DNA from 2 places in the Streptomyces sp. NPDC025784 genome. Region 2 is predicted to be linked to the other one. Evidence: riboswitches for the same ligand, from Rfam matches in the RefSeq annotation. Region 2 holds a riboswitch; the other holds the start of a gene.
What was found. A riboswitch is a leader RNA that binds a small molecule or an ion and turns the genes downstream of it on or off. The one in region 2 is predicted to bind thiamine pyrophosphate.

Region 1 (11,213 bases), on a different contig from region 2:
ACCGGTACATGGCCGCCGACGGGGTTGCGGAGCTGCTTGCTGGTCACACCCTTCAGGGTGTCATGGGCCGCGAACGGCTCCGTCGGCGGATCTCGACCGGCGCGCGGGCGCCGGCCCGCGGCGGAGCCGCGGGCCTCGCGCTCAGCGGATCTCGATGGTGATCGTCGACCCCTTGGGCGCGGTCTCCCCGCCCTCCACCGACTGGCTCTTGACCTTGTCGCCGAAGAGCCCGAGCAGCCCGCGGTCCTCGTCGACCGTGAACCCGGCGTCCTCGAGCTTCTGATGGGCGTCGTCGACGCTGTCGCCCACGACGTCCGGGACCTCGACCATCTCGGGGCCCTTGGAGATCGTCAGCGTCACCGTGTCGCCCGCGGCGGCCTCGCGGCCCGCGGCCGGCGACTGCTCGGCGACCTGGCCCTTGTCGAACTCCGAGGTGACGCGCTTGGTGGCGATCTTCACCTTCAGGCCGGAGTCCTCCAGCTCGGAGGTGGCGTCCTCGACGGACGAGCCGGTGACCTCGGGCACCTCCACCGGGCTGCCCTTGCTGACGGTGATCGCGATGGCCGAACCCGCGTGCCGCTCGGTGCCCGCCTGCGGGTCCGTGCGGATCACGAAGCCCTTGGCGACGTCCTCGCTGAACTCGCGGTTGACCATGCCGGCGGCGAGACCCTTGTCCTTCAGCACGTCCTTCGCCTTGAACAGGGCGAAGCCCTCCAGGTCGGGCACCTTCACGGTCTCCGGCCCGTCGGAGACGGTCAGCGTCACGGAGTCGTTCGCGCGGATCCGGGCGCCGACGGCCGGGTCGGTGCCGATGACGCTGCCGCGCTTCACGGTGTCGCTGAACGCGTGCTTGACCGACTTCACGTCGAGCCCGGCCTTCTCCAGCTGAGCCCTGGCGTCCTGCTCGCTCTTCGAGAGGACGGGCGGGACCTTGGTGAACTGGCCCGAGTTGATGTACCAGATGCCGGTGCCGAGACCCAGCACCAGCACGACGGCGGCGACGATCGCGAGCATTCCGCGCCGGGGCCGGGCGGGTCCGCGCGGGGGCGGCGGCTCGGAGGCGAACCGGGTGGTGTGCTCGAACCGGCTGGTGTGCGAGACCGCGCCGACCGTGTCGGGTTCGTTCACCGGCAGTGGCCGGGGCACGGACAGCGAGCGCGGGATCACGCTCGTACGGTCCTCGGCGATGTCGCGGCCCACCGCGAGGGCGCCCGGCGGCACGGCGTCGAGCTGCTCGGCAGTGAGCCCCGCCCGTGCCTCGAGGACCTGGCCGAGCAGCGCCACCGCGTCGTGCGGCCGCACCTCGGGGTTGCGGGCGGTCGCCGTGGCGACCAGGTCGTCCAGTGCGTACGCCATGCCGGGGACCAGGCCCGAAGGGGGCGGCACGTCCGCGTGCAGGTGCTGGTAGAGCACCTGGGCGGGCGAGTCCCCGGAGTGCGGCTTGGCGCCGGTGAGCATCTCGTACAGGACGACGCCGCAGGCGTAGACGTCGACGCGGGTGTCGGCCGTGCCGTGCTCGATCTGCTCGGGAGCGAGGTACGACACGGTGCCGAGGACCGTGCCCGTCGTGTTCGTCACCGTGTCCACGGCCCGGACCAGACCGAAGTCCGCCACCTTGACCCGGCCGTCGTCCCCTATGAGGACGTTCTCCGGCTTCATGTCGCGGTGCACGAATCCGGCCCGGTGCGCGGCGCCGAGCGCGGCGAGCACGGGCTCCAGGATGTCCAGCGCCGCCCGCGGCTGGAGCGCGCCCCGGTCGCGCAGCACGTCGCGCAGGGTGCAGCCGGCGACGTACTCCATCGCCAGGTAGACGTACGACCCGTCCGCCCCCTGGTCGAAGACCTGCACCACATTGGGGTGCGCGAGTCGTGCCACCGATTTGGCCTCACGGATGAACCGTTCGACGAACGAGCCGTCGGCGGCCAGCGTCGGGTGCATCACCTTGAGCGCGAGCACGCGGTCGAGGCGGGTGTCCAGGGCCCGGTAGACCGTGGCCATCCCGCCGACCGCGATCCGCGCCTCGACGCGGTAGCGGCCGTCGAGCACCTGCCCGACAAGCGGGTCGTGAAGGGTCGTATCCACGCAGGTGAGTGTACGAGCCGCCACTGTCACGACGACCCGTTCGGCCGATACCGGGGCGGGACTGCAGCCGAGCTGTGACGCGCGGCGTACGCACGCGCGCGCCGCTCTCGCACTGGCGTCCGGTACGGGGCGGGGGTATCCCTGCGCGGGGCCGTTCCGTCAGAAGGCCGGACGCTCGGGATCCAGTCGTGCCATGCCCTCCGTGGGGGACGACGCCTCGGCGAAGTGACGGCGCGGGATGCGGCCGGCGCGGAAGGCGAGGCGTCCCGCCTCCACCGCGTGCCGCATCCCCTCCGCCATCAGTACCGGCTCCTGCGCCCGCGTCACGGCCGAGGCGAGCATCACACCCGCGCACCCCAGCTCCATGGCGAGCGCCGCGTCGGATGCGGTCCCGGCGCCCGCGTCCAGGATGACCGGCACGCGCGCGTGCTCGGTGATCAACTGGAAGTTGTGCGGGTTGCGGATGCCGAGCCCGGAGCCGATCGGCGAGCCGAGCGGCATGATCGCCGCGCAGCCGACGTCCTCCAGCTTCCGCGCGAGCACGGGGTCGTCGTTCGTGTACGGGAGCACGGTGAACCCGTCGTCGACCAGGGTCTCGGCGGCGTCCAGCAGCTCGATCGGGTCGGGCAGCAGCGTGCGCTCGTCGGCGATGACCTCCAGCTTGACCAGGTTCGTGCCGAGCGCCTCGCGCGCGAGGCGGGCGGTCAGCACGGCCTCGCCCGCGGTGAAGCAGCCCGCCGTGTTCGGCAGCACGCGAATGCCGAGCCGGTCGAGGACGGACAGTACGGAGCCGTGCACGGACGCGTCCACACGCCGCATCGCGACCGTCGTCAGCTCCGTGCCGGACGCCACGAGCGAGCGCTCCAGGACGTCGAGGCTGGGCGCCCCGCCCGTCCCCATGATCAGCCGGGACGAGAAGGACGTACCACCGAGGACCAGGGGATCGTCGGCCATGGGTCAGCCTCCCTGGACGGCGGTGAGGACTTCGACGCGGTCTCCCTCGGCCAGCGCCGTGACCGGCCACTGCGTGCGCGGGACGACCGTTTCGTTGAGCGCGGCCGCCACCCCGGAGGGGGCGGCGGTGAGCGTGGCGACGAGCGCGTCGAGAGCGGTCCCCGCGGCGATGTGCCGCCGCTCGCCGTTGACGAAGATGTTCATGCGGGCTGCTCCGTGAGGGCGGCGGCGAAGCGCCGCGGGGTGAAGGGGCGGGCCTCGTCGGGAAGTTCGCCCGTGGTCAGGACGTGCGCCATGGCGTCACCGGTGACCGGGGTGAGCAGCACGCCGTTGCGGTAGTGGCCGGTGGCCAGCAGGAGGCCGTCCAGGCCCGTCGGGCCGATCAGCGGCGCGTTGTCCGGCGAGCCGGGGCGCAGCCCGGCGCGCGTCTCGGTGAGCGGCAGTTCGGTGATGCCGGGCACCAGCTCGTGCGCGTCGCGCAGCAGCTCGTACACACCGCCCGCGGTCACCGTGGTGTCCCAGCCCAGTTCCTCGCTGGTCGCGCCCACGACGAGCTCGCCGCTCTCCCGCGGCACCAGATAGACCTGGCTGCCCCGGACGACCGCCCGGACCGTGCGGCTGAGGAACGGCGCGTACCGCTTCGGCACCGTCAGCCGCAGCACCTGCCCCTTCACGGGACGCACGGGCGGCAGCACATCGTCGGGTACGCCCGCCAGGCGCCCGCTCAGGCTCCCCGCGGCGAGCACCACCTGGCCCGCGGACAGTTCGGTGCCGTCCGTGGTCACGGCTCCCACGGCCCTGCCGCCCTCGACCCGCAGGCGCTCCGCCCACGTGCGGTGGAACACCACGTCGGCCCGCTCGCAGGCCGCGACCAGGGCGGCGGCGAGCCGGCGGGGGTCGATCTGGTGGTCGCCGTCGACCCGCAGGCCGCCGCGCACGCCGGGTGCGAGCATCGGCTCCAGACGGCGGCACTCACGGCCGCTCAGCCACTCCGACTCCAGCCCCGACCGGCGTTGCAGGGCGTGCAGTTCGCGCAGATGGGCGCGGTCGTCGGCGTCCAGGGCGACAGCCAGCGTGCCGCATCGGCGGTATCCCAGTTCCTGGCCCGTCGCCTCGGTGAGTTCGGCGGCGAAGTCCGGGTAACGGCGCGCCGAGGCCAGGTTGAGGCCCAGCAGGGTCTGTTCGCCGTAGTGCAGTTCGGTGACGGCGGCCAGCATTCCGGCCGCGACCTGGGCGGCCCCGCCGCCGGGCTCGGGGTCCACGACCGCGGTGGCCAGCCCGCGTTGCGCGGCCCGCCAGGCCGTGACCAGGCCGATGATCCCGCCCCCGATGACGAGGACGTCGGGCGTTCGTGACGACATGGGCGTCCAGCCCCTCCCTTCGCCGGCATGACCCGGATCAGGTTCGTACGGTCGGAGGCCGCCCAGCCTCCCTCTCAGCCCGGTGCGTCCGGGCTCCCGCGAGTGCTTTACGTTGGCCAGCGTAGCCCGCCGTCACATCTCTCAGTAAGGGAGCCTCCGCCCATGGCCCGATCGCTCGACGGTGTCGTCCTCGCCCCTGTCGCCGACCAGGAGCCGGGGCAGGTGGGCACCCGCACCCGGTTCGTCTACCACGAGAGGGCCGGGGAGATCTGGGCCGAGTACGCGGGCGGCGATGTGGTACGCGGCCACCTCGTGGGTACCCGTGAAGGTGACCGTCTCGACTTCCGGTACGTGCAGCTGGGGCGTGCCGGCCGCACCTCGTCGGGCCACTGCGTCTCCCGCGTGGTGGAGCTGCCCGACGGGCGGCTGCGCCTGGAGGAGACCTGGGAGTGGGAGTCACAGGCGGGCAGCGGGACGAGCACGGTGGAGGAGGTCGCCCGGGTGGAGTATTCGCCGGCGGCGGACGAGCAGGTGTGGAACAGCTCACTGAGCACGTCCGCTGACTGACGAATTGTCAGGTGTCTATGGTGATCAGGTGAGCGAGCAGACGCAGGCGCAGGAGCGTACGAAGCGGCGGGTCGTCGTCGTGGGCGCGGGCATGGCCGGTGTCCAGACCGCGGTCGCCCTGCGCGAACAGGGCTTCACCGGCACCGTCACCCTCATCGGCGCGGAGCCTCATCAGCCGTACGACCGGCCGCCGCTGTCCAAGGCCGTGCTGCTCGGCAAGTCCGAGGGTTCGGCCTTCGACGTCGACTTCGAGGCGCTGGACATCGAGCTCCAGCTCGGCTGCGAGGCGCTCGGCGTCCGCCCGGCCGACCACGAACTGGACACCGAGGCGGGGCCGGTCCGGTACGACGTCCTGGTCATCGCGACCGGCGCGGAACCGATCCGGCTGCCCGGCGCCGAAGGGGTGCCCGGCGTCCATTTGCTGCGCACCCTGGACGACGCGGAACGGCTGCGTCCCGTCCTCGCCCGGCAGCACGACATCGTGGTCGTCGGGGCCGGCTGGATCGGCGCCGAGTTCGCCACGGCGGCGCGCGAGGCCGGCTGCACGGTGACCGTGGTCGAGGCCGCCGACCGCCCCCTCGCCGGGGCGCTGCCCGCCGAGGTGGCCGCGCCGATGACCGCCTGGTACGCGGACAGCGGGGCCGAGCTGCGCACCCACGCGCGCGTGGAGCGTGTCGAGCCCGGTGCCGTGGTGCTGGACGACGGCTCCCGGGTGCCCGCGGGCGCCGTGGTCGTCGGTGTCGGCGCCCGCCCGGCCACCGCGTGGCTGGCCGGCTCCGGTATCGAGCTGGGCGCCCATCGCGAGATCGTGGCCGACGACCACCTGCGCACCTCCCAGCCGGACGTCTACGCGGTCGGAGACTGTGCCTCCTTCCCGTCGGGCCGGTACGAGGACCGCCTCCTGGTCCACCACTGGGACAACGCCCTCCAGGGCCCGCGCACCGTCGCCGCGAACATCATCGGCGAGGCCCCCGCCGCCTACGACCCGGTCCCGTACTTCTGGTCCGAGCAGTTCGGCCGCTTCGTCCAGTACGTCGGGCACCACGCCCCCGCCGACACGACCGTCTGGCGCGGCGACCCGTCCGGCGCCGCGTGGACGGTCTGCTGGCTCCGCGACACCCGCCTGGTGGCCCTCCTGGCGGTGGGCCGCCCGAGGGATCTCGCCCAGGGCCGCAGGCTGATCGAGGCGGGCGCCGAGATGAGTCCGGAACTCCTGGCGGATCCGGCGAGGCCCCTGAAGTCGGCGATCGCCTAGCCGGGCGGCAGTACCGGGGGCCGGCGGAGGCGCCGGGACGAGGCACGGGGGGCGGAGGCCTTGGGGCACGGCGGCGTGCGTCGGCCTTCCGGCGGAGTGGCCGGACCCGGGGCGACACCCGGCGCGCGGCGGGTCACCGGGGGTGCCGCGGGCGCGGGAACCCGGGGCCGAACGGCGTGCGCGGAGCCCCGGCGGAGCCGGACGCGGCGCGCGCCCGGACGGTGCCCGGGTACCGAGTGTCAGTCCGGGATGGCAGGCTTGTCCCGTGACCGAGATTGACGCAAAGATCGATGCTCTCGTCCCCGCCTGGCTCACCCTCCCCGACATCGCCGAACAGCTCGGCGTCGAGGTGACCCGCGTGCGGCAGCTGGTCAAGGAGGGCCAGCTGATCGCCGTACGCCGTGGTGAGAACCGCGCGCTGCACGTCCCCGCCGCCTTCATCGACGGGGACAAAGTGGTCAAGGGCCTGTCCGGCACTCTGACACTGCTGCGGGACGACGGCTTCACCGACGAAGAGATGCTGGAGTGGCTCTTCACTCCCGACCCGACCCTGCCCGGTACCCCCGCGCAGGCCCTGAGCGAGAATCGCGGCACGGAGGTGAAGCGCCGCGCCCAGGCGCTCGCCGTCTGACCTGAACCGACCGTCCGGCGTACGGACCGCGGACCGCCAGCCCCTGGCTCCGTGGTCCGTACGCACCGACCACGGGGGACACACGCATGCCCGAGAACGCCGCGACCACCGTGCGCGCCCAGCTCGCCGACGCCCGTCTCTATCTCTGCACGGACGCCCGCAAGCGCCAGGGCGACCTCGCCGAGTTCCTCGACGCGGCCCTGGCGGGCGGCGTCGACATCGTGCAGCTGCGCGACAAGGGCATGGAGGCAGCCGAGGAACTGGATCACCTCCAGGTCTTCGCGGAGGCCTGCGCCCGGCACGGCAAGCTCCTCGCGGTCAACGACCGGGCCGATGTGGCCCACGCCGCCCGTGCCGACGTGCTCCACCTGGGGCAGGGCGACCTCCCGGTCCCGGCTGCCCGCGCCGTCCTCGGCGACGACGTGCTGATAGGCCGTTCCACGCACGCCGAGTCCGAGGCCGCTGCCGCCGCCGTCCAGGACGGCGTGGACTACTTCTGCACCGGCCCCTGCTGGCCGACGCCCACCAAGCCCGGCCGCCACGCACCCGGCCTCGACCTGGTCAGGTACACGGCGGCGCTGGGCACCGACCGCCCCTGGTTCGCCATCGGCGGCATCGACCTCGGCAATCTCGACGAGGTGCTCGACGCGGGCGCTCGCCGGGTCGTCGTGGTCCGGGCGATCACCGAGGCGGACGACCCGGGCGCGGCGGCGGGCGAGTTCGCGAAGCGGCTGCGCGGCGCGTAGGCGCGAGCGTCCGGCAGAGCTTCGTCCGCTGTTGCGGCACCGCCGAAACGCCGTGTTGCCTTCCGGCCGTGCCGGGGAGCCGTCCCGCGTCCTGTTCGTGGCACGGTCCGCGGGATCTGTCCGAGGGGTGGACAAGAAAACGACAGATCGGACAATTTGCGCCGGTCCGGTTGGGGGACCGGCGCCCCCTGGCTAACCTGCCGGTATGGCCCTCGGATCTGCCTCCACCAGGACTGATCGCGCACGCACCGTGCGCGACATGCTCGCGACCGGCAAGGCGACGTACTCGTTCGAGTTCTCCGCGCCGAAGACTCCCAAGGGCGAGCGGAACCTGTGGAACGCGCTCCGCCGGGTCGAGGCCGTCGCGCCCGACTTCGTCTCCGTGACCTACGGGGCGGGCGGCTCCACGCGTGCGGGCACCGTCAAGGAGACCCAGCAGATCGTCGTCGACACGACGCTCACCCCGGTCGCCCACCTCACCGCCGTCAACCACTCCGTCGCCGAACTGCGCAACATCATCGGCCAGTACGCCGACGCCGGGATCCGCAACATGCTCGCCGTGCGGGGCGACCCGCCGGGCGACCCCATGGGGGAGTGGGTGCCGCACCCCAAGGGCCTGACCTACGCGGCCGAACTCGTCCGGCTCATCAAGGAGTCGGGTGACTTCTGCGTCGGCGTCGCGGCCTTCCCGGAGATGCACCCGCGGTCCAGCGACTGGGACCTGGACGTCGGCCACTTCGTCGACAAGTGCCGCGCCGGCGCCGACTACGCCATCACGCAGATGTTCTTCCACCCGGAGTCGTACCTGCGCCTGCGCGACCGCGTGGCCGTCGCGGGCTGCGCGACACCGGTCATTCCCGAGGTCATGCCGGTCACGAGTGTGAAGATGCTGGAGCGGCTCCCGAAGCTCAGCAACGCCGTATTCCCGGACGCCCTGAAAGAGCGGATCCTCACAGCCAAAGACGATCCGGCGGCTGTACGCTCCATTGGCATCGAGTTCGCAACGGAGTTCTGCGCGAGGCTGCTGTCCGAGGGAGTCCCCGGACTGCACTTCATTACGCTGAACAACTCCACGGCGACGCTGGAAATCTACGAGAATCTGGGTCTGCACCACCCACAGCAGGCCTAGACCGGTCGCACCCGCGTACGACACACTGCGTAGCGGCCACTGGGAGAGGGGCGTACATGGGCTGGACGGTCCTCTATTTCGCGTTCGGAGTGGTCGCGCTGTGGCTGCTCGGCGAGGTCCTGCTGCAGTACAAGGCGCGACTGCGTTACCGCCTGCTCGCCTTCGTCGGCTTCCTCGGTGTCGTCCTCGGCGTGCTGATGCCCTCGGTGGTGGTCATCGGGCTGGGCGCGGCCGCCTTCGCGGTCGGCCAGACCTACGTCACGCTGTCGTTCCGCCGCGGCTTCGCCCAGGGCTGGGCCCTCAACGGCCGTTCCGGGTCGGGCAGGCCCAGCAAGCGCCGTCGTGGCGAGCCGGAGTACCAGGACCCGACGCTCGAGGTCTCCGACCTCGAGGCCGCCGACGGCGCGGCCTACGCACACGGTGACGACTACGCCGCCGACGACGACGTCTTCTCGCCGGGTCAGTCCGACCGGTTCGCGCCGACGGGGGCGAACGAGCCCTCGGCCGCCGAGGCCACCGCCGTGTACGAGCCGCAGCCCCTGCCCGAGGACACCGGCTCCTACGGCATCTACAACGACAGCGCGTACGCCGCGGCCACCGACCAGTCCTATGGTGCCGTCCCCCAGTCCCAGGACCAGCAGGCCTACGCCTACGACTACTCGGGCTACAACCAGCAGCAGTACTCCTACGACAACGGCCAGCAGCAGTACGCCGCGTACTCCGACCCGTACATCGGCACGCAGACCTACGGCGGTGCCGGGTACGACACCACGTACGGCGGGCAGCAGCAGTACCCGCAGCAGGGGTACGGCCAGGACCAGTACGCCGGCACCGGCACCTACGGCGGCGAGACCCCGGCGGGAGGCGTCTGGGTGCCGCAGCAGCGCAGCACCGACGACCCGTACGGCGGCGAACTCCCGCCCGAGCAGCCGTATCCCTACCAGGGCGACGGCAACGGCACGGGCTCCGGCAACGGGTACGACGAGCAGTACCGGTACTGACCGCGGCCGGTGCCGCCCGTCCGCACCGGCTCCCGGACCGTCCGGTCCCGGTCCCCCGACCGGCCGCCGGGACCGCTCACTGCGACCCGCGGAACTCCGGTCCCTCCACGATCAGCCCGGCGACCAACGCCCCCGACATGCCGGCATGCGGAAGACCGCCGCCGGGGTGCGCCCAGCCGCCCGCCGCGAACAGACCGGGCATGCGCGTGCCGTTCGACGGGTGCAGCAGCCGGCCGTCCGCGGCGGCGAGCGCCGGGGCCGGAACCGCGCCGCCTTCCGCGCCCGTCTCGTCCGCGATGTCCGCCGGGGTGCGGACCTCGTGCCACAGGAGCCGCTCGCGCAGGCCGGGCAGCGCGCGCCCGGCGACGCCGATAACCCGCTCCACGTCCGACTCGGAGACCGGGAAGCCCGACGGCACGGTGACCGACAGGGTCACCGCCTCGTGCTCCGCGTCCGGGGCCGTCGCCGGGTCGTCGGGACGCGTGACCACGACGGTGGGCGAGGCCGGCAGCCCCGGGCGCTCGCCGAACAGGCGGTCCAACTCGTCGTCACGGTCGGCCGAGTGGACCACCGTCCGGTGCGCCACCCGCTCGGGCCGTCCGCCGCGCAGTGCCAGCAGCACGGTCAGCCTGCTCGGTGCCCCGCTCTGCGGCGGGACGTCGCCGTCCCCCCGGACCGCCGCCTGCGGGACGAGGGCCCGCAGCACACCGGGCGCCACGCCCGCGACCACGAAGTCGGCCTCTTCCACGGCACCGGCCGCGAGCTCCACACCGGCTGCCCGGCCGTCCTTCTCGACGATCCGTGCGACGTCCGCCCCGAAGCGGAACTCGACCTTGCGGGCGAGGCACCGCTCGTACACCGCGCGGGCCAGTTCCCGCAGGCCGCCGCGGACGTACCAGGTGCCGAAGGCGTGCTCCATGTAGGGCAGCACGGCGGCGCTCGCCGGCGCCACGCGCGGATCGAGCCCGTACGCCAGGGCGTGGCTCTCCAGCAGGGCCGCGAGGCGCGGTTCACGCAGCTCCCAGGCGCCGACCTCGGCGAGGGTGGCGGCCCGGCGGGTGCGCAGCAGCTTCTTGTGCGGCACCGAGGGATAGGGCTCCTGCTCGGCGAGCACCGGCCAGTTGGGCCACAGCGGCTCCTCCAGGAGCGGTCTGCGCGTGCGGTCCCACGCCTCGCGCGCCCGCACCAGGAAGTCGCCCCAGCGCCCGCCCGTGCCCGCCCCTAGCGTTTCGTCCAGCGCGGAGACGACCCCCGCGCGGGAGGCGTTCGGCAGGGACACCTCCGTGCCGTCCGCGAAGAGGTGCCGGGCCGAGGGGTCGACCTGGACCAGGTCGACGCACTCCTCCAGCGGCTGCTTCCCCGTCTTGACGAACAGGTCGCGGTGGACCGCGGGCAGCGGGAGCAGCGCCGGGCCGGTGTCGAACGTGAAGCCGTCGCGCTCGACGCGGCGCAGCGCACCGCCGTACGTCGCCGTGCGCTCGTACACC
Region 2 (11,213 bases):
GCGTCGCGGAGGTACCGGGGTGTTCGATGCCCGCGACGAAGGCGGCGATGTCGGCGACCACGCGCTCTGGCTGTTCCCAGTGGACGGCATGGCCCGTCCCCTCGTAGGCGAGCAGGCGTGATCCGTGGATGGCGTCGAGGATGGTCTGCTGGTCCTCGCGGGGCGCGATGCCGTCCTGCTCTCCCCAGATCACGAGAGTGGGCACCAGGATGCCCGCGAGGGTGGCGCGGAGATCGGCCTGCAGCAGACCGTCCAGGGTCTCCTGCCAGACGTGCGCGGGAACTTTGAGGTTTTCCTCGACCATGGTCTCGACGAGTCCCCGGGCGACCGGGCGATCCCCCACGGCGGCGACCATGAAGGCCTCGACGACATCACGTGGCACGGGATCCGACAGCTCCCGCACGCTCTCCCGCATCGCGTCGACCGCCGGCTTGTCCGCGAGCGTCGCCGGCACGCCGAGCAGCACCAGTCCGGAGATCCGGTCGGGGTGGCTGCCCGCGACGATCCGGGCCGGCACGCCGCCGGCGGCGGCGCCGACGAGGACGGCGCGCGGGATGTCCGCGGCGTCGAGGAAGGCCACCAGGTCGGCGGCGAAGTCCTCGGGCGCGTACCCGGTGGCAGGGCGGTCGGCGTCGCCGTGCCCGCGCTGGGTGGGCGCGTAGCCGTACAGGGACGCCGGCAGACGCCGCAGCAGCGGCTCGAAGGACCACCAGGAGTCGGCCAGCCCGTGGACGAAGACGACCGGCGTGCCCCCGGGATACCCGGCCTCGGCGTACGGAAGGGTGAGTCCGTCGCGCAGCCGCGCGGACTTCAGGGAGATCACGGTCACGGCGTGCTGCCTCCTTCCGTCCGTCCGCCCGGGGCCGGCGGCCGGGAGATGAAGCGGGTGAGCGCCTCGACGTACTGCTCCGGGTGGGTGATGTGGGGGATGTGCCCCGCCCCTTCGAGGACCTGGTACCGCGCCTGTGGCACGGCCGCCGCCAGCCGGTCGAGGACCTTCGCCGTCCACGCCGGGCTCTCGGAACCCCGGCTCAGCAGCAGCGGTACGGGGCAGCGGGCGAGGCCGTCGAGATCCAGGACCGCCCAGCCGGGGTCGGACTGTTCGTCCAGCCACGTGGGCGCGTTGTGCACGAACGTCTCACGCACCTCGGCCGGCAGCCGGTCCCACATGCCCGGCCCGAGGGCGACCTCCTCCACGAACAGCCAAGCGGCCTGCTCGTACTCGCCGTTGCGCAGGTGGTCGAGGGTCGCGTCGATCGAGGCCCGCGTCGGGCCGAGCTCTGCCATGGCGTCCTCGTCGTCGGCGACGATCGCGAAGAGCGGGGGTTCGTGGGCCGTGACGCTCCGGAACAGCCCGGGGCTGCGTGTGGCCAGGCCCAGCGTGATCGAGGCCCCGAAGGAGTTCCCCGCCACGTGCGCGGACGCCCCCGCCACCTGCTCGATCACGGCCGCGAGGTCGTCCTCGTCCTCCCGCCGGGTGCCCTGACCCGGTGCCGCCTCGCTGCGGCCGTGGCCCCGCCGGTCGTAGGTGATCACCCGGAACGACGCCCGGGCGTCGGCGTCGATGACCGGGCGCCACGACATGTGGTCGTTCCAGGAGCCGTGGACCAGGACGAGCGGGTCGCCCTCCCCCACGACCTGGTAGTGGATGCCCAGGTCGCCCGAGTGAAGAAGCGGCATGCCGTGACTCCTCAGCGCGTCCGGGGATGACAGGGCTGCGGGCCGGCCCGCCATACGGTTGCCCCCAGTGTCCGCCGGGACGTGTGCGGCGTCGCCCCCGCGTCGGACATACGGGCTAACACCTGGGCTCACCCGCCGGTCACGACGTCCGTTAGGGTGTGCGTCGTACCGGACACGGGGTGCCCCGATCGAGGGCTGAGATCACACCCGTCGAACCTGAACCAGTTCGTACTGGCGGAGGGATGTCTTCATGCCATTGGCGCATGTTTCCGGCGGGGTGCCCGCCGACGGCCGGCCGGCCGTCTTCGACGGCAGGATGCCGGCCGCTCCCGGTGACCTGAGGGTCGAGGGACACGGAATCGAGCCGGTCCCGGAGGGGAACCGGTACGGCGGGGCCGGACGGCTGTTCACGGTGTGGTTCGCCCCCAATCTGACCATGACGGGTGTGTTCACCGGGACCATCGGCGTCGCGCTCGGCCTGGACTTCGGCACCGCGCTCGCCGCGGTCGTCCTGGGCACCGTGCTCGGCGCCCTGCCCACCGCCTATCTGAGCACCTGGGGCGGCCTCACCGGCACCGGCCAACTCCCCCTGGCCCGGCTGGCCTTCGGCCGCGCCGTGGCGCTGCCCGGCATCCTGCAGTGGGTGTCGTCGGTGGCCTGGGACGCGCTGATCGGGCTGTTCGGCGGGGACGCGCTGGCCCGGCTGTGCGGCTGGCCGTTCTGGGTCGGAGTGCTGGTCATGATGGCCGCGCAGGGCGCCCTGGGTGTCCTGGGGTACGAGGCGATCCACCGCCTCCAGATCGTCATGACCTTCGTGCTCGCCGTCTCGTTCGCGGCCATCGCCTGGCGGATGCTGGACGGCGTCCACCCGGCCTCGGCGGGTGCGGCGGCGGGCGCCGACCGTGCGGGCGCGTTCGTGCTGACCAGCACCATCGCGCTGAGCCTCGCCCTGTCCTGGGCGCCGTACGCGACGGACTTCAGCCGGTATCTGCCGCGGGGCACCTCCCGCCCGCGCATGTTCTGGTGCACGCTGCTGGGTCTCGTGGTGTCGTTCGTGGCCGTGCAGGCCCTCGGACTGTGGGGCGCGTCCGTGCTCACGGACCAGACCGCCGCGGGTGTCGACGAGTTGCTGGGCGGCGGGGCCGCCGGCGCGTTCGGACTGCTGGCGGTGGCGCTGGCGGCGGTGTGCAGCAACGCGATGAACGACTACAGCGGTTCGCTGGCCCTGCAGACCGTGGGGGTGCGTGTGCCCCGCCCGGTGGCCGCCGCGCTCGCCGCCGTGCTCGGCTTCCCGCTGGTGCTGTGGATGCACGCGGCCGACACCACCACGCGTTTCCAGAACGTGCTGCTGTTCGTCGGCTACTGGATCCCCGGGTTCGTCGCGATCGTCGTCGTGGACTGGGTCGTACGGGCCCGCGCCCGCGGCGGTGCCGCGTTCGACGTCACCGCCGAGGCGTCGCTTCCGCGGCCGGCCTGGCCCGCGATGCCGGCGTTCGTCGCCGCGTTCGCCGCGGCCGTCCCGTTCATGAACACCGGTCTGTACGTGGGTCCGGTCGCCGAGGCGCTGCACGGCGCCGACCTCTCCTACTACGTGGCGTTCCTCGTCGCGCTCGCCGTGTACGCCCCGCTGCGGTCGCGCGGCCGCAGCGCCGTTCCCGATCACTGACGGCCCCGCAGGCCGTCCGCACGCAGCACCGCTGAGAGGAGCACCCCCATGCCCCGGCCACCTCTGGTCCTGACGATCGCCGGTTCCGACTCCGGCGGTGGCGCCGGGATCCAGGCCGACCTGAAGACGATGCTGGCGCTCGGCGCGCACGGCATGAGCGTGATCACCGCGGTCACGGCACAGAACTCGGTGGGTGTGCAGGGTGCTTGGGAACTGCCCGTGGAGGCGGTGCGCGCCCAGTACCGCAGCGTCGTCGACGACATCGGCGTACAGGCCGTGAAGACGGGAATGCTGGCATCGCCCGGTCTGGTCACGGCGGTGGCCGAACTGCTGGCGGACGTGCCCGCGCCCGTCGTCGTCGATCCGGTGAGCGTCTCCAAGCACGGGGACCGACTGCTGGCCGACGACGCGCTGGACGCGGTGCGCGGCCGTCTGCTGCCGGTGGCGACGGTGGTGACGCCCAATCTCGACGAGGTCGCCGAACTCACGGGCGTGACCGTGGAAGACGAGGCGGGCATGCGCCGGGCGGCCGGGCGACTGCTGGACTTCGGCCCCCGCTGGGCCCTGGTGAAGGGCGGTCATCTTCCGGGACAGGCCGTCGATCTGCTCACCGACGGGACCCAGGAGCACTGGCTGCGCGCGCCGCGGCACGACAACCGGCACACCCACGGCACGGGGTGCACCCTCGCCTCGGCGATCGCGGTGGGGCTGGCCGAGGGCCGTTCGGTGCCCGACGCCGTGCGGCAGGCCAAGGAGTACGTCACGTCGGCCATCGCGGCGGGCTTCGCGCTCGGTGCCGGCATCGGCCCCGTCGACCACGGATGGCGGCTGCGGGAGCGGCCGTAGGAACTCACCGCGCGGACAACGCCTTCACGCTGAACGCCGCGGCCCCCGCCGTCCGTACTTGACCAGGAGAGCGACAGTCGACTGCTCGCCCGTCAGGTACGCGGGGACGCAGATCCGGATCCAAGGAGCACACCATGAAGGCGACCGCGCAGATCGGTGTCACAGGGCTCGCGGTGATGGGCCGCAATCTGGCCCGGAACTTCGCCCGGCACGGGTACACCGTCGCCGTCCACAACCGCACCCCCGCCCGGACCAAGGCGCTGATCGAGGAGTTCGGGCACGAGGGCGCCTTCGTGGCGGCCGGAACGGCGGAGGAGTTCGTGGCCGCGCTGGAACGCCCGCGCCGTCTCATGATCATGGTGCAGGCGGGCGCGGCGACCGACGCCGTCATCGAGGAGTTCGCCCCGCTGCTCGAATCGGGCGACATGATCATCGACGGTGGCAACGCCCACTTCGCCGACACCCGCCGCCGCGAGCAGTCACTGCGCGAGCGTGGCATCCATTTCGTGGGGGCGGGCGTCTCGGGCGGCGAGGAGGGCGCGTTGAACGGCCCGAGCATCATGCCCGGCGGGTCACCGGAGTCGTACGCGTCGCTCGGCCCGATGTTCGAGTCGATCAGCGCCAAGGTCGACGGTGAGCCGTGTGCCACCCACATCGGCACGGACGGCGCCGGGCACTTCGTGAAGATGGTCCACAACGGCATCGAGTACGCCGACATGCAGCTGATCGGCGAGGCCTACGACCTGCTCCGGCGCGTCGGAGGGTACACACCCGCGCAGATCGCGGAGATCTTCCGCCGCTGGAACAAGGGCCGCCTCGACTCGTATCTGATCGAGATCACCGCCGAGGTACTGGCGCACACGGACCCCGCGAGCGGCGCGCCGTTCGTGGACGTCGTGGTCGACGCCGCCGGGCAGAAGGGCACCGGCCGCTGGACCGTGCAGACCGCGCTCGACCTGGGCTCCCCGGTGACGGCGATCTCGCAGGCGACGTTCGCCCGTGCCGCCTCCAGCCAGTCCGGGCTGCGCGCCGCGTACCGGGACCTGCCCGGCGGCACCCACTGGGAGCTGTCCGCCACCGAGGCGGAACGCTTCACCAGCCAGGTCGAGCACGCCCTGTACGCGTCCAAGCTGATCGCCTACGACCAGGGCTGGAAGATGATCCTGGACGCCGCCGACGAGTACGGCTGGGACATCGACCTCGGCGAGGTCGCGAAGATCTGGCGCGGCGGCTGCATCATCCGGGCCGCCTTCCTGGACCGCATCCGCGCCGCCTACGCCGTCGACCCCGCTCTGGTCAGCCTGCTCTCGGACGCGGGCTTCGCCGCCGAGATCAAGGATGCACAGGTCCCCTGGCGCGAGGTGATCGCGACGGCCGCGCGCCGGGGTGTGCCGGTGCCGGCGTTCTCGGCCGCCCTGTCGTACTACGACACGCTGCGCGCCGACCGCCTCCCCGCCGCCCTCACCCAGGGGCAGCGGGACTACTTCGGCGCCCACACCTACCGGCGCACCGACCGCGACGGCAGCTTCCACACGCTGTGGGGCGAGGCGGGCCGGGCGGAGACCGAGGTGCTGTGACGGGCCCCGAAGTACCGTGGCCCGCGCCGGTGTTCACGGGCGCGGGCCGTCGTCTCGGCTCAGCCGAGCGGCTTCTCCAGCACCGCCTTGCGGTGGCTGAACGTCTCGATGGACCAGCGGCCGTGGTAGCTGCCCATGCCGCTCTCCCCGACTCCGCCGAACGGCAGGTCGGAGACGGTCAGATGGGCGAGGGGCAACCCGAAGCCGAGGCCTCCGGACGAGGTCTCCGCGGCGATCCGCCGCCGGGTGGTGTCGGAGTCGGTGAAGACGTACAGGGCGAGGGGTTTGTCGCGGTCGTTGATGAAGCCGATGGCCTCGTCGAGGTCGGCCACGGTGACGATCGGGAGGATCGGGCCGAAGATCTCCTCCTGCATCACGGGTGACTTGGGGTCGACGTCGGCGAGCACGGTCGGCGCGATGTACTTGGTCTCCCGGTCGCTGTCGCCGCCGACGACGGTGCGGCCGGAACCGAGCAGCGCGGTGAGCCGGTCGAAGTGCCGTTCGTTGACGATCCGCCCGTACTCGGCGGACGTCCGCGGCTCGGTGCCGAAGAGCGCCTCGGTGGCCCGGATGAGTTCGGCCTCCAGGGCGCGGGCGGTCTCCGGGTCGGTGAGGACGTAGTCGGGCGCGACGCAGGTCTGCCCGGCGTTGAGGAACTTGCCGCGGGCCAACCGGCCCGCGACGGTGCCGAGGTCGGCGTCGCGGTCGACGAACGCCGGTGACTTGCCGCCGAGTTCGAGGGCGACCGGGGTGAGGTGTTCGGCGGCGGCCCGCATGACGATGCGGCCGACCGTGCCGTTGCCGGTGTAGAAGATCTGGTCGAACCGCTCGGCCAGCAGGGCCGTCGTCCCGGGGACGCCGCCCTCGACGACGGCGACCGCGTCGGTGTCGAGGTGGCGCGGCAGCAGCCGCGCGAGCGCGGCGGAGGTGGCCGGCGCAAGTTCGCTGGGCTTGGCGACCACGGCGTTGCCCGCGGCCAGTGCGCCGAGCATCGGGGTCAGCAGGAGTTGCAGCGGATAGTTCCAGGGGGCGATGACCAGCACGACGCCGAGGGGGTCGTACTGCGTCCAGGCCGTGGCGTCGGCGCCGAGGTGCGCCAGGACCGGGGCGGATTCCGGCAGCAGCCAGCCGTCGAGGTGTTCGAGGGTGTGGTCGATCTCGCGCACGGTGAAGTCGATCTCGGTACGGAAGGCTTCGGTGGAGCTCTTGCCGAGGTCCTCGCGGAGGGCGGCGGCGAGGTCCTCGCCGTGCGAGGTGAGCATCTCGCGCAGTCGGCGCGCCTGGTCCGTGCGCCACGCGACGGGCTTGGTGCGGCCGGAGCGGAAGGTGGCGCGCAGCCGGGAGACGACGTCGGCGGGCTGTTCGGGGGTCGACTGGTTCACGGTGCCTCGCTGGTCGGGGCGCGGGCCGGCGGACCGGCCGCGCGAACGTGCTCGACGGTTGGATGTATAACCCAACCGTATCTGGATGTAATGGCCAACCTTTCCGGCTCGCGGAGAAATTCCGGGGGCGACGGACTACTTTCCGTCACCGGCCGTGATCGCCAGGTGGAGGGCGGGCCCGGCTACGCGTCCGGCAGGGCCCGTCGGCGGCGTTCGAGGTGTGCTCGCTCGGCGTCGTTCGCGGTGAGCGCGACGGCCGCCTCGTAGGCCTGCGCGGCTTCCGCCGTGCGGCCCAGCCGGCGCAGCAGCTCGGCCCGTACGGCGTGGTGGGCGTGGTAGCCGTCCAGGTCGAGCGCGTCGACGATCGCGAGGGCCGCCGCCGGGCCGTCGGTCTCCGCCACCGCGACGGCCCGGTTGAGGGCGACCACCGGGCCGGGCGCGACGACCGTCAGCTGGTCGTAGAGGCGGAGGATCTGGCCCCAGTCCGTGGCATCGGCGGTCGGGGCGTCGCTGTGCACGGCGTTGACCGCCGCCTGGATCTGGTACGGGCCCGGCCGGTTCAGGCGCAGACAGCGCCGTACCAGGGCCTGACCCTCGGCGATCAGGCCCCGGTCCCACAGGGAGCGGTCCTGGTCGGCGAGGAGGACCAGGTCGCCGTCCGCTGTCGCGCGGGCGGGCCGGCGTGCCTCGATGAGCAGGACCAGTGCGAGCAGACCGAGCGCCTCGGGCTCGTCCGGCATGAGCTCGACGAGCAGCCGCGCCAGGCGGACGGCCTCCGCGCAGAGGTCCTCCCGGCCGCCGTAGCCCTCGTTGTAGATCAGGTAGACGACGGCGAGCACTCCCTTGACGCGCTCCGGGAGGTCGGCGTCGCGCGGGACCCGGTACGGGATGCCCGCGTCGCGGATCTTCGCCTTCGCCCGGACCAGCCGCTGCGCCATGGTCGGCTCGGGGACCAGGAAGGCGCGCGCGATCTGCGGGGTGGTCAGACCACCCAGGAGTCTCAGGGTGAGCGCCACCTGGGCCGGGGTGGCGAGCGCGGGATGACAGCAGGTGAAGATCAGACGGAGCCGGTCGTCACGCACGGGTCCCTCCTCGGCGGGTGCCTCGGGTGCGTAGAGCCGGGCCGCCTCGGCGTGCCGCGCGTCCCGGGTGGACTCCCGGCGCAGCCGGTCGACGGCGCGGTTGCGGGCGGTGGTGATGATCCACCCGGCGGGGCTCGCCGGTGTGCCGGTCTCCGGCCACGTGCGCACGGCCGTGGCGAACGCGTCCTGCACCGCTTCCTCGGCGAGGTCGATGTCGCCGAGGAAGCGGATGAGGACGGCGACCGCGCGGCCGTACTCGGCGCGGAACACGGCTTCGATCTCCGCCGCGGTGGCGCTCACGCGCGCCGCCCCGCCGTGGAGACGGTCATACGTCCTCGGCCTCGTGCGTGAACGGCCGCACCTCGATGGGCAGCGTCGTCGCCAGCGTCGCCTTACGGCCCCAGGCGAGCGCCTCGTCCAGGTCGGGTGCCTTGATCAGGCAGATCCCTCCCAGATACTCCTTGCTCTCGGTGTAGGGGCCGTCGGTGACCAGGACGTCACCGTCCCGGGCGCGCAGCACGGTGGCCGTCTCCGGCCCGTGCAGGCCGCCGGCGAACACCCAGGCACCGGCCTCACGCAGCTCCGTGTGGAAGACGTCCAGGTTGTGCATGATCTCTTCCAGGGCCTCGGGCGCGGGCGGCTCGCCCACCGGCTGCATGACGCTCAAGAGGTAGTACTTCATGGTGTGGCCTCCTCGGTGGTCTCTCCTTGACTACACGAACGGGAGAGCGCCGGATCGACACGCGCCAGGAAAGAAGCGGGAGAAATCTTCGATGACCACCCCACCCCATCCGCTCGTCACCTCCGCCCGGCGGCTGGCGGCCGAGGTGCTGGCGCCCCGGGCGCAGCTCGTCGACCAGGAGGGCGTGCCGGCGGACAGCATCGAGGCCGTCAAGCGGTCGGGGCTGCTCGGGCTGAGCGCGCCGGTGGCGTACGGAGGGGCGGCGGCACCGGCTGCGGTGGTACGGGAGGTCGCGGAGATCCTGGCGGGGGCGTGCTGCTCGACCTGGTTCGTCCAGACGCAGCACCACACGCCGGTCACGACACTCGCTCAGTGCGAACGCCCCCTGCGGGAGCGCCTGTTGAGGCCGCTGGCGAGCGGTGAGCTGCTGTCGGGGGTCGCCTACGCGCAGTTGCGTGCCCATCCGCGCGTCCCCGTGCGCGTGTCACGGGAGCGCGACGGCTGGCGCTTCGACGGCACGGTGCCCTGGTACACGGGATGGGGACTCAACGACGTGATGCTGCTGGCCGGTGTGACGGACGCCGACGAGGCGCTGTTCGCGTTCACCGAAGCCCGCGAGCAGCCCGGTCTGCGCCCCTCGCCGCCGATGCGGCTCGCCGCGCTCACCGCGTCCCGGACGGTGTCGCTGGAACTGGACGGCCTCCTGCTGCCGGACGACGCCGTCGCCCTCCGGGTCCCCTACGCGACGTGGGCGGAGGGTGACCGTCCGAAGAACACCAACGCCTCCCCCGCCGTCTTCGGCATCACCGAAGCGGCGCTCGGCCTGCTCGACTCCCCGGACGGCGATCCGGCCGCGCGAGCCACCGCCCAGGAATTGCGCGCCCGCCTCGACGAGGTCAGGCGGGTGGCGTACGGGCTGGCCGACCATCCGGTGCCGGGCGAGCGGATCGAGGAGCGGCTGGCCGCCAAGACGCGGGCGTACGACGTGATGCGCGCGGCCACGACCGCCGCGGTGGTGGCCGGCGGCGGCCGGGCCATGGGTCTGGACAGTCCGGCGCAGCGGCTGGCGCGGGAGGGGATGTTCCTGCTGGTGCAGGGGCAGACGGCCGAGGTGCGCCGGGCGCACCTCGGCTCACTGGGATCGCCGGCGCCGCTCAGCCCGTGAAGGGGACCTGTGCCGCGGGCGCGGGCGTCGGCGCGAACGGGTGCCGCCAGAGGCCCTGTTCGGCCAGCCTCGGCAGGACGCCCTCGCCGAACCAGTACGCCTCCTCCAGATGCGGATAGCCGGAGAGCACGAACTCGTCGATGCCGAGCGCGTGGTACTCCCCGATCCGCTCGGCCACCTCGTCGTGGCTGCCGACCAGGGCGGTGCCCGCGCCGCCGCGGACCAGGCCGATCCCGGCCCACAGGTTGGGGTGGATCTCCAGTCCGTCGCCGCTGCCGCCGTGCAGTGCGAGCATGCGGCGCTGCCCCTCCGACTCGCTGCGGGCGAGTCCGGCCTGCACCGCACGCACCGTCCGCGGGTCGAATCCGTCGAGGAGCCGGCGCGCCTCGGCCCAGGCCTGCTCCGAGGTGTCGCGGGTGATGACGTGCAGCCGGACGCCGAACCGGAGGCGACGCCCCTGGTCCGCCGCGAGTCCGCGGATCCACGCGATCTTCTCGGCGACCTGGGCGGGCGGTTCGCCCCAGGTGAGGTAGACGTCGGCGTGCCGGGCGGCCACCTCACCGGCGACGGGTGAGGAGCCGCCGAAATAGACCTCGGGGGCCGGGTCGGGCACCCGGGCCAGCCGCGCGTCCTCGACGTGGAGGTGTTCGCCGGACAGATCGACGGTCTTGCCGTCCCACAAGTCCCGGACGATCCGCAGGAATTCGCCGGTACGGCGGTACCGGGCGTCCTTGTCGAGGAAGTCGCCGTAGGCGCGCTGCTCGTGGCTCTCGCCTCCGGTGACCACGTTCAGGAGGAGACGGCCGCCGCTCTGCCGCTGGAACGTGGACGCCATCTGCGCGGCGAGTGTCGGCGACACGAACCCCGGCCGGAAGGCGACCAGGAACTTGAGTCGCTCGGTGTCCCGGCTGACCATCGCGGTGGTCAGCCACGCGTCCTCGCACCAGGCGCCGGTGGGGGTGAGCGCGCCGACGAAGCCGAGATCCTCGGCAGCACGGGCGATCTGGCTCAGATAGCCGATCGTCGGCGGCCGGTCCCGGCCGGACGCGGTGGCGGGTGTGCCGTGGCCGCCGCCGACGACGTCGCGGCTGTCGCCGTTGGTGGGCAGGAACCAGTGGAAGGTGAGGGACACG

Region 1: linked by a shared signal. The riboswitch ahead of thiO (glycine oxidase ThiO) and the one ahead of ACZ4IF_RS29990 (purine-cytosine permease family protein) in region 2 are both predicted to bind thiamine pyrophosphate.

What each region holds. Positions count from the first base shown of each region.
Region 1 covers NZ_JBVHMN010000001.1:162,756-173,968, reverse strand. The annotation lists gene ACZ4IF_RS00740 (deoxyribonuclease IV) at 1-47, opposite strand, end outside; gene pknB (Stk1 family PASTA domain-containing Ser/Thr kinase) at 142-2,082, opposite strand; gene ACZ4IF_RS00730 (thiazole synthase) at 2,242-3,036, opposite strand; gene thiS (sulfur carrier protein ThiS) at 3,040-3,240, opposite strand; gene thiO (glycine oxidase ThiO) at 3,237-4,397, opposite strand; TPP riboswitch at 4,395-4,507, opposite strand; gene ACZ4IF_RS00715 (avidin-fold protein) at 4,560-4,964, shown strand; gene ACZ4IF_RS00710 (NAD(P)/FAD-dependent oxidoreductase) at 4,993-6,219, shown strand; gene ACZ4IF_RS00705 (Rv2175c family DNA-binding protein) at 6,485-6,850, shown strand; gene thiE (thiamine phosphate synthase) at 6,937-7,596, shown strand; gene metF (methylenetetrahydrofolate reductase [NAD(P)H]) at 7,802-8,725, shown strand; gene ACZ4IF_RS00690 (SCO2102 family sporulation regulator) at 8,782-9,726, shown strand; gene ACZ4IF_RS00685 (phytoene desaturase family protein) at 9,803-11,213, opposite strand, start outside.
Region 2 covers NZ_JBVHMN010000015.1:106,984-118,196, forward strand. The annotation lists gene ACZ4IF_RS29980 (alpha/beta fold hydrolase) at 1-829, opposite strand, end outside; gene ACZ4IF_RS29985 (alpha/beta fold hydrolase) at 826-1,680, opposite strand; TPP riboswitch at 1,846-1,940, shown strand; gene ACZ4IF_RS29990 (purine-cytosine permease family protein) at 1,931-3,346, shown strand; gene thiD (bifunctional hydroxymethylpyrimidine kinase/phosphomethylpyrimidine kinase) at 3,395-4,192, shown strand; gene gndA (NADP-dependent phosphogluconate dehydrogenase) at 4,327-5,769, shown strand; gene ACZ4IF_RS30005 (aldehyde dehydrogenase family protein) at 5,829-7,151, opposite strand; gene ACZ4IF_RS30010 (RNA polymerase sigma factor) at 7,334-8,533, opposite strand; gene ACZ4IF_RS30015 (YciI family protein) at 8,559-8,915, opposite strand; gene ACZ4IF_RS30020 (acyl-CoA dehydrogenase family protein) at 9,007-10,080, shown strand; gene ACZ4IF_RS30025 (LLM class flavin-dependent oxidoreductase) at 10,070-11,212, opposite strand.